DNA from 2 places in the Serinicoccus sp. CUA-874 genome. Region 1 is predicted to be linked to the other one. Evidence: predicted binding sites of a transcription regulator. Region 1 holds the regulator's gene; the other holds the start of a gene.
The links. Region 1 encodes HrcA, which represses chaperone genes, less so after heat shock. Its sites were predicted from a motif close to TTNGCACTCGNNNNNNNCGAGTGCNAA; they were not measured.
Positions count from the first base shown of each region.

Region 2: a site for HrcA is predicted at 3,296-3,322, ahead of groES (co-chaperone GroES). Genes of this name have one in related genera too.

Region 1 is NZ_MKJZ01000038.1:105,626-110,829, forward strand. Features, by position in the region: gene BJF80_RS16240 (DUF4870 domain-containing protein) at 1-302, opposite strand, end outside; gene BJF80_RS16245 (DUF3097 domain-containing protein) at 494-1,375, opposite strand; partial or broken gene fumC (class II fumarate hydratase) at 1,455-2,860, opposite strand; gene hrcA (heat-inducible transcriptional repressor HrcA) at 2,952-3,971, shown strand; gene dnaJ (molecular chaperone DnaJ) at 4,056-5,183, shown strand; gene BJF80_RS16265 (16S rRNA (uracil(1498)-N(3))-methyltransferase) at 5,187-5,204, shown strand, end outside.
Region 2 is NZ_MKJZ01000022.1:282,987-288,190, forward strand. Features, by position in the region: partial or broken gene guaB (IMP dehydrogenase) at 1-515, opposite strand, end outside; gene BJF80_RS08135 (WhiB family transcriptional regulator) at 704-1,009, shown strand; partial or broken gene groL (chaperonin GroEL) at 1,125-2,731, opposite strand; gene groES (co-chaperone GroES) at 2,836-3,129, opposite strand; gene BJF80_RS08150 (phospholipase D-like domain-containing protein) at 3,375-4,640, opposite strand; gene BJF80_RS08155 (THUMP-like domain-containing protein) at 4,674-5,204, shown strand, end outside.

The DNA of each region.
Region 1 (5,204 bases):
CGCCCGTCCGCGGCGCGCAACGCGCCCTTGATGTGGCACCAGAGCTGGATGACGACGAGGGCGATCCAGCCGGGGATCGCCCAGACGAGCCCGATGAAGAGCGTCAGGAAGACGCTGATCCACAGCCCGACGCTGATGATCGCCAGCGTGAGGTTGAAGTTGAAGGCACCGGCAGAGGCCGTCCGCACCGCAGCCGACTTGTCCTTGTAGAACAGCCAGATGAGCAACGGCCCGAGGAAGGGCACCCAGCCGACGCTGAGCAGCATCGACAGCGGGGCCGACAGGTGGGCGAGCAGCATCATGGTGCGCTCGTCGCCCTCGAGGGCGGGGCCTCGTGCTTCCCTGCCGTACCCGGTCGATCCGCCGTAGCTCTGCGGGCCCGGTGGCGGCCCCGAGGGTGTGCCCGGCTGCGGCTGGCTCTGCTGCCCGTCGCCCTGTCTGGGGTCCTGCCAAGGTTGGCTGCTCGGGGGAGGTGGTGTCTGGGTCATGCTGCTCACTCCTCGTGAGGTGGTGGAACCGTGACGAAGTCGATCAACTCTTCGACGCTGGCGAGCAGCGTCGGTTCCAGGTCGCGGTAGGAACGCACGGTGCCCAGGATCCTCTTCCACCCCTGGGCGACGTCCGCCTGCGACGCGTGCGGCCAGCCGAGCTCGGCGAGGATGCCGTGCTTCCACGAGCGACCACGCTCGATGACCGGCCAGGCGTCCAGCCCGAGCCGGGCCGGCTTCACCGACTGCCAGACGTCGACGTAGGGGTGACCGAGGATCCGCACCCAGGGGCTGACCCGTTGCGCCTCCTGGACGATGCGGGTCTCCTTGGTGCCGGGCACGAGGTGGTCGACGAGTATGCCGAGCCGCTGGTCCCGGGTCGGGCCGAAGCCACGGATCTCCGCCGCCAGGTCGTCGACGCCGTTCAGCATCTCGACGACCACGCCCTCCACCCGCAGGTCGTCACCCCAGACCTTCTCCACCAGCTCGGCGTCGTGCCGTCCCTCGACCCAGAGACGCGAACCGGTGGCGACCCGGGCGGGCTGGTCGGAGACGCGCACCGATCCGCTCGCGGTGCGGCGCGCGGTCTCACGACGGGCGGCCAGGTGGTCGTTCGCCCGCTGGTCGACGGGCGCGGTGAGCACGACGGGGCTGCCGTCGAGGAGGAAGCCTGGTCCGAGCGGGAAGCCCTTGCGCCGCCCACGCCGGTCCTCCAGGTGGACCACCTGCATGCCCCCGACCTTCTCGACCCCGACGACGGCGCCGCACCATCCGGTGTCGACGTCCTCGACGACGAGGCCCGGATCGGCGCTCACCTCCTGGGCGCGGCCGCGCCGGGGGGCACGCCAGTCGGTCGACAGGACATCGGTGCCGTAGCGGTCGTTCACAACGGACGACCGTAACGCGTGTGACTGATGAGGTCGGTGAGGCGCGCCCTCGACGCGGTCGGTCGCGGCGTCGGACGGGTCAGACCTGCCGAGGTCGGGTCATGTCCAGCGGCACGACCCAGGCGTCGAACTCCTCGGCGGTGAGGTGGCCGCTCTCCAGGGCCGCCTCGCGCAGCGTCTGCCCGGACTTGTGGGCCGACTTGGCGATCGCGGCCGCCTTGTCGTAGCCGATGTGCGGGTTGAGCGCCGTGACCTGCATGAGGTTGCTGGCCAGGTTGGCCTCGATCCGCTCGGTGTGCGGCTCGATGCCCTGGGCGCAGCCGGCGTCGAAGGCGAGGCAGGCGTCCGCGATGAGCCGGATGCTCTCGAGCACCGCGTGCACCATGACCGGCTTGAAGACGTTGAGCTGGAAGTTGCCCTGGCTGCCGGCGAAGCCGACGGTCGCGTCGTTGCCGAAGACCCGCGTCGCGACCATCGTCATGGCCTCGGACTGGGTGGGGTTCACCTTGCCCGGCATGATCGAGCTGCCCGGCTCGTTCTCCGGGATGAGCAGCTCGCCGATGCCGTTGCGCGGCCCGGAGGCCAGCCACCGCACGTCGTTGGCCATCTTCATGAGGGCCCCCGCGAGGTCCGCAGCGAGGACGAGGTCTGCACCAGCGCGTCGTGCGCGGACAGCGCCGCGAACTTGTCGTCCGCGCTGCGCAGCTCCAGGCCCGCCTCCTCGCCCATCTTCCGCGCGGCGAGCGCGCCGAAGTCGGGGTGGGCGTTGAGCCCGGTGCCGACCGCCGTGCCGCCGATCGCCAGCTCGCGCAGCCCCTCCCCGGCGTGCCGGACCTCGCCCAGGGCGTAGTCCAGCTGGGCGACCCAGCCGCCGATCTCCTGGCCGAGCGTGATGGGAGTGGCGTCCTGCAGGTGGGTGCGGCCGACCTTGACGACGTCGGCATACTGCTCCGCCTTGGCCGCCAGCGTGTCGCGCAGCGTCGTGACCCCCGGCTCGAGCCGGTCCCGCAGCTCCAGCAGCACCGCGATGTGCATGGCGGTGGGGAAGGTGTCGTTGCTGCTCTGCCCGCGGTTGACGTGATCGTTGGGGTGCACCGGGGTCTTGCTGCCCATCTCGCCGCCGGCCAGCTCGATGGCGCGGTTGGAGATGACCTCGTTGCTGTTCATGTTGCTCTGTGTGCCCGACCCTGTCTGGAAGACCACGAGCGGGAAGTGGTCGTCCAGGTCCCCGGCGATGACCTCGTCGGCCGCCCGGACGACGAGGTCGGCGACGTCCTGCGGCAGCTCGCCCAGCTCGGCGTTGGCCTGGGCGGCGCCCTTCTTGAGGATCCCCAGCGCCTGGATGATCGGCCGCCCCCAGACGAAGGTGTCCTGGCCGATGGGGAAGTTGCGGATGCTGCGCTGCGTCTGCGCCCCCCAGTAGCGGTCGGCGGCGACCTCGACCTCGCCCATGCTGTCCGTCTCGATGCGCACTCCGCTGTCCATGGCGGACATGGTATGCCTCCCCTCGCCGCTCCCGTAGACTGGCACTCCTGTCCGACGAGTGCCAACGAGTGCCCAGGGAGGAGGCAGACCGGTGAGCGACGACCGACGGCTGGACGTGCTGCGCGCGATCGTGCAGGACTACGTGCGGACCTCGGAGCCGGTCGGCTCCAAGTCCCTGCTGGAGCGGCACCAGCTGGGCGTCTCGGCCGCCACGGTGCGCAACGACATGGCCGTGCTGGAGGAGGAGGGGCTCATCACCGCCCCGCACACCAGCGCGGGCCGGGTGCCCACCGATGCCGGCTACCGCCTCTTCGTCGACCGGCTGCAGCAGATCAAGCCGATGACCCGGGCCGAGCGCACCGCGATAGCCCGTTTCCTCGACGGCGCCGTCGACCTCGACGACGTCGTCTCCCGCACCACGCGCCTGCTCTCCAGCCTCACCCAGCAGGTCGCGGTGATGCAGTATCCCAGCCTGTCCCGCTCCACCGTCCGGCACGTCGAGCTGGTCCCGGTGGGTGGCACCCGCCTCATGATCGTCCTCATCGTCAACACCGGGCGGGTGGAGCAGCGGGTGGTCGACGTCGGGCGTGACCTCACCCTCGAGCCCGAGGTGGTCGCGCAGCTGCGGGCCGTCGTCAACGAGCTCACGGTGGGCGAGCGGCTCAGCACGGTCGCCGCCGGCACGGCCACGACCGGCACCCGGGTGGCCCCCGCCGACCGCGCGCTCGCCGAGGTCGTCCTCGACGCGCTGGCCGACGCCGCCGACGAGCAGACCGAGGAGCGCATCGCCATGGCGGGCACCGGCAACCTGGCGCGCGTCGGCAGCGACTTCCCCACGTCTCTCTCGCAGGTCCTCGAGGCGCTGGAGGAGCACGTCGTCCTGCTCAAGCTCATGGGGAGCATGGCGAGCCTCGACGACGCCAGCACCGTCGCCGTCTCCATCGGTGCCGAGAACCCCTACGAGCCGTTGCGCACGACCTCCGTCGTCGCGACCACCTACGGCACCGCCGGCGGGCTCGGGGTGGTCGGACCGACGCGGATGGACTACCCGCAGGCGATGGCCACCGTCCGCGCCGTCGCCCATTACGTCGCCGACATCCTGGATGGGTGAGCCACCTCACGGCATACCCCGACCTCGCCCATCGTTGAACCCGACCAGACCGCAAACGCCACGACCGCAAGGACGTCCTACGCCGTGAACGACTATTACGCCGATCTCGGGGTGGCCCGCGAGGCCAGCGCCGAGGAGATCAAGAAGGCCTACCGCAAGAAGGCCCGCCAGCTGCACCCCGACGTCAACCCCGGCCCCGAGGCGGAGGCGGAGTTCAAGCGGGTGAGCCAGGCCTACGACGTGCTGGGCGACCCGGCCAAGCGCGCGTCCTACGACCGGGGGCAGGACCCCTACGGCGGCGCGACCGGTGGCTTCGGGCAGGGCTTCACCTTCAGCGACATCATGGATGCCTTCTTCGGGGGCACCGCTGCCGGCGCCCGCGGGCCGCGCTCGCGCACCCAGCGCGGGCACGACGCGCTGATCCGGTTGGACGTGGACCTGCAGACCGCCGTCTTCGGTGGCGAGCAGACCCTGCAGATCGACACCGCGGTGGTGTGCAGCACGTGCAGCGGCGCCGGCGCCCAGCCCGGCACCGGCACCCGCAGCTGCGACGTCTGCAGCGGACGTGGTGAGGTCCAGCAGGTGCAGCGATCCTTCCTCGGCCAGGTGATGACCTCGCGGCCGTGCCAGGCCTGCCGCGGCTTCGGCGACGTCATCGAGCACCCCTGCTTCGACTGCTCCGGCGAGGGCCGGGTCCGCACCCGGCGCGACCTCACCCTCAAGGTGCCCGGCGGCGTCGACTCCGGGACCCGGATCGCGCTCGCCGGCGAGGGCGAGGTGGGTCCCTTCGGCGGTGAGCCCGGCGACCTCTACGTCGAGATCGCGGTCGAGCCGCACGACGTCTTCACCCGGCGCGGCGACGACCTGCACTGCACGCTCGAGGTGCCGATGACGGCGGCCGCGCTGGGGGCGACCCTGCCGGTGGAGACCTTGGACGGGCCGGTCGAGGTGGACCTGCGGCCGGGCACGCAGCCGGGGCACACCCTCTCCCTGGACGGCAAGGGTGTCACCCACCTGCGGGGCCAGGGGCGGGGCGAGCTGGTCGTCCACCTGGACGTCAAGGTGCCCACCAAGCTGGACGACCGGCAGCGCGAGCTGCTCGCGCAGCTCGCCGAGAGCCGCGGTGAGTCGAGCCCGACCGGCCGGATGGGCAGCTCCGGCGGTGGCGCCGGTCGCAAGCACAGCCTGTGGGACGCCCTGCGGGGCCGGTGAGGCGTGAGCGACCCGCTCTTC
Region 2 (5,204 bases), on a different contig from region 1:
GTGACCAGCGGCATGGGCGTCATGACGTCACGCACCAGGGTGCTGTCCCACTCCGCGACCGGCGTGAAGCGCAGGTCGCGGTTGGTGCAGATGCCGAGCAGGTGTCCGCCCCCGTCGACGACGGGGAGCCCCGAGACGCGGTACTGGCCGCAGAGCTGGTCCAGCTCCCCCAGCGTGGCGTCCGGCCCGATGGTGACCGGGTTGGTGATGCGTCCGGTCTGGGTCCGCTTCACCAGGTCCACCTGGAGCGCCTGGTCCTCGATCGCGAGGTTGCGGTGCAGGATCCCGATCCCGCCCTGCCGCGCCATCGCGATGGCCATCCGCGCCTCGGTAACGGTGTCCATCGCCGCAGACACGAGCGGCACCCGCAGGGAGATCTCCCGGGTGAGCCTGCTCGTGGTGTCGATCTGGTCCGGGGCCATGTCCGTCTCCCCCGGCAGCAGGAGCACGTCGTCGTAGGTGAGGCCGAGCCGCGAGAAGGGGTCGGAGGAGCCGGGAAGGTCACCGGAGGTCATGGCCCCAAGTCTAGGGGCCGCCCCCGAGCAGGCCCGGTACCGGTCACCCGGCCCTATGCCCGCCGCGCCGCACCACGTAGAGTGACGTGACGACGAGGCACTCGTCGCGCTCGGAACCTCTGTGCTGACGGCCCCGATGGGGGCGGGCGCCAGGCAGGAGCCGGGTCAGCCCCCGAGAGGAGGATCCCGTGGTCGAGATCGCTCATCAGCCCGGTCCGGTAGCGGACCTGTGGGAGTGGCAGTTCGAGGGAGCCTGCCGCACGACCAGTCCTGAAGTCTTCTTCCACCCGGAGGGTGAGCGGGGTCCCGCGCGCCGTCGCCGGGACGAACGCGCCAAGCAGGTCTGCGCCAGCTGCCCCGTCCTGGAGCAGTGCCGCACCCACGCGCTCGCCGTCAGGGAGCCGTACGGCGTCTGGGGAGGGATGACCGAGGAGGAACGGGCCGAGCACTACGAGCGGGTCGAGGCGGCCCGCCCCCACCAGAAGACCCGCTGACGACGTCCTGCAGCACCGGCACCACCGACACGACGAGGCCCCGCCCGGATGATCCGGGCGGGGCCTCGTCTCGCGTGGCGGCGGTCAGCCGGGTCGTCCGACCGGCCGCACGGCATCAGTGGCCGTGGCCGTGCCCGCCCTCGTCCTCGTCGTCCTCGGGCTTGTCCACCACGAGGGTGTCCGTGGTGAGCACCATCGAGGCGATGGAGGCCGCGTTGCGCAGCGCCGAGCGGGTGACCTTCACCGGGTCGATGACCCCGGCGGAGAACAGGTCGCCGTACTCGCCGGTGGCGGCGTTGAGGCCCTGCCCGGCGGTCATCTCGCCGACCTTCGTCGTGGCGACGTAGCCCTGCAGGCCCGCGTTCTCCGCGATCCAGCGCAGCGGCTCGGCGGCGGACTTGCGGACGATGGCCGCACCGACCGCCTCGTCGGCGGACAGGTCGAGCTCGTCCGCGGCCGGGGCGGCGTGCACCAGGGCCGAGCCGCCACCGGCGACGATGCCCTCCTCGATGGCCGCGCGGGTCGCCGAGACGGCGTCCTCGATGCGGTGCTTCTTCTCCTTCAGCTCCACCTCGGTGTGCGCGCCGACCTTGATGACGCAGACGCCACCTGCCAGCTTGGCGATCCGCTCCTGGAGCTTCTCGCGGTCCCAGTCGGAGTCGGTCGACGCCGCCTCCGCCTGGAGCTGGGCGACGCGGTCGCTGACCGCCTGGGCCTCGCCGCTGCCCTCGACGATGGTGGTGGTGTCCTTGGTGGCCACGACGCGGCGGGCGGTGCCGAGCACCTCCAGGCCGACCGAGTCCAGCGACAGCCCGACCTCCTCGGCGACGACCTGGCCTCCGGTGAGGATGGCCATGTCCTGCAGCATCGCCTTGCGGCGGTCGCCGAAGCCCGGTGCCTTGACGGCGACCGCGTTGAAGGTGCCGCGCACCTTGTTGACGACGAGCGTCGACAGCGCCTCGGCCTCGACGTCTTCGGCGATGATCATCAGCGGCTTGCTCTCGCCGACGACCTTCTCCAGCAGCGGCAGCAGGTCGGAGACCTTGGAGATCTTGCCCTGCACCAGCAGCACGTAGGCGTCCTCGAGGACTGCCTCCATGCGCTCGCTGTCGGTGACGAAGTAGGGCGAGAGGTAGCCCTTGTCGAACTGCATGCCCTCGGTGAACTCCAGCTCCATCGCGGTGGTGGAGGACTCCTCCACCGTGATGACGCCGTCCTTGCCCACCTTGTCGAAGGCGTCGGCGATGAGCTCGCCGATCTGCGGGTCCTGGGCGGACAGCCCGCCACCTGGGCGATCTCGTCACGGCCCTCGAGCTCGCGCGCGGTCTCCAGCAGGCGGTCGTTGATCGCGGTCACCGCAGCGTCGATGCCGCGCTTGAGCGCGGACGGCGCGGCGCCGGCGGCGACGTTGCGCAGGCCCTCCTTGACCATGGCCTGAGCGAGCACGGTCGCGGTGGTCGTGCCGTCACCGGCGATGTCGTTGGTCTTGGTCGCGACCTCCTTGGCGAGCTGGGCCCCGAGGTTCTCGTAGGGGTCCTCCAGCTCGACCTCGCGGGCGATGGTCACGCCGTCGTTGGTGATGGTCGGCGCGCCCCACTTCTTGTCGAGGACGACGTTGCGGCCCTTGGGGCCGAGCGTCACCTTGACGGCGTTGGCGAGGGCGTCGACGCCCCGCTCCAGCGCCTTGCGGGCGTCGTCGTTGAACTGTAGCTGCTTCGCCATGGGCGAGCGCTCCTTTCAGGTATGCGGTCTGCGGCCGGGTGCGCGCCGCCCCGGCTACCCCGAGGGGGCGGCCGGGGCGGCGCGTGGGTGGATCGAGGGATCGATCAACCCACGATCGCGAGGACGTCGCGCGCCGAGAGGATCAGGAACTCCTCGCCGGAGTACTTCACCTCGGTGCCGCCGTACTTGCTGTAGATGACCCGGTCGCCGACGTTGACGTCCATGGGGACGCGGTTGCCGTTGTCGTCGACGCGGCCCGGGCCGACCGCCAGGACCTCGCCCTCCTGGGGCTTCTCCTTGGCGGTGTCCGGGATGACGAGGCCGGAGGCCGTGGTCTGCTCGGCCTCGACGGCCTTGACGACGATGCGGTCCTCGAGCGGCTTGATGGAAACCGACACGGTTACCTTCCTTCTCCTTCGGTGTCCGGCGCTGCGCGCCGGCCAGGTGGTCGCTGCTGGGTGGTGCTCACTCCACCGCGACCGCCCACCGCCGTCGCGGGGGTCGGTCGGCGCTCGCGGCTGGCACTGACGTGCCGAGAGTGCTAGGACGAATCTAGGCACGCTGTTAGCACTCGGTCAAGCCGAGTGCCAACACGCCGAGGCATCCCGCTCGGGGGCCGGCGCCCCCGGGTGGCGGGTCGGGGTCAGATGAGGACCTGCAGCGGCTGCAGCACCCGCTCGACCACGCGGGTCCCCAGGCCACGCCCACCCCACTCCGCCAGCGTCAGCTCGTCGCAGTGCTCCAGGTCGGCCCGGAAGATGTCCTCCATGTGGGCGGCCTGGTCGGCGTCCACGATCTCGAGGTTGATCTCGTAGTTGCCCTGGAGGGAGAGGCGGTCGATGTTGGCGGTGCCGATGGTCGCCCAGCGACCGTCCACCGTCATGGTCTTGGCGTGGACCATGACGTCACGGTAGAGGAACAGCCGCACCCCGCCCTCGAGGAGGGTCTCGTAGTAGGACTGCGCGATGACGTCCGCCAGGACGTGGTTGGACTTCTGCGGCATGACCACCCGCACGTCGACCCCGCGGGAGGCGGCGTTGAGCAGCCCGTGGAGGATCTCCCGGTCCGGGATGAAGTAGCCCTGGGTGATCCAGATGCGGTGGACCGCCCGGTCGATCGCCTCGAGGTACAGCGCCCGCACCGGGTAGATCACCCGGCTGGGCTCGTTGCGCGCGGCCCGGATGCTCGTGTTCCACTCCACCGTCCCGCTGTCGAGGAGCTGCGGGCGGCGCCTCCCCTTGTGCCGGTTCCAGAAGTCGACGAAGGAGTTCTGCAGCTCCCAGACGCTCTTGCCCTCCACCCGCACGTGGGTGTCCCGCCAGCTCGTGGCGTAGAGGGAACCGATGTTGTAGCCGCCGACGAAACCGACACGACCGTCCACGACGAGGATCTTGCGGTGGTCGCGGCCGGAGGCCCGGATGTCGACGAGGGGCAGCGCCGTGCGCATCACCGGGAAGCGCAGCATGTGCACGCCGTCGGGGAAGCGCAGGAAGTCCCTGGGCACCACGAGGTTGGCGAACCCGTCGAACACGAGGCAGACGAGGACCCCGCGGTCGGCGGCCCGGACGACGGCGTCCTTGAAGGCGCGGCCCGTGTCGTCGGCCTTCCAGATGTAGGACGCCAGGTAGACGAAGTCCTCGGCCGCGTCGATGGCCGCGATCATGTCGTCGTAGAGGTACTGGCCGTAGGTGTACGTCGTCAGCCGCGACTCCTCCACCGTGGTGCTGACCGGCTCATGGACCGGGGCGTCCCGGTCGACGTGGTCGCGCCGCTTGCGGACCGCGTCCACCGCGACCACCCCGGCGGCGAGCGTCAGCTGGCCGGCCACGGCGGCACCGGCGGTGGCGAGCGCCACCCGGCGGCCACGGCGCAGCAGACGGCTCACCTTGCGGCTGAAGACACGGGGCATGGCCACAATCTACGTGCAGGCCACAATGGGCGCATGAGCGCCGATCCAGCCGTCGAGCTCATGACGCGGCTGGCCGGCGGCCCCGGGGCCGAGCTGCTGGCCTCCCTCCCTCCCTACGACGAGTCCGACGCGCTGACGCTCATGAGCAGGTTGCGCGCGCAGGGGCACGACGCGGAGCTGGTGTCGGCCGCGCTCACCCAGGCCCGGCTGCGGGCGAGCGGGCGGGCCCGGCTGGGGAGCGGGGTCGACGACCTGCTGCTGACCCAGGACGGCCTGGAGCAGGCCACCCGCCCCCAGGTGGCGGCCCGGCGGGCCGAGCTCATGGTGCGCGCCGGGGTACGCCACGTGCTGGACCTCGGGTGCGGGCTCGGGCTCGACGCCATGGCCTTCGCCCGGGCCGGGCTCGCGGTGACGGCGGTGGAGAGGGACGCCGTCGTGGCGGCCGCCGCCCGGGCCAACCTCGCCCCGTGGCCGGACGCGCGGGTGGTCACCGGTGACGCGCTCGCGCTGCCTGTCGGGCCGGACGACGGCGCGTTCCTCGACCCGGCCCGACGCACCCCCGGG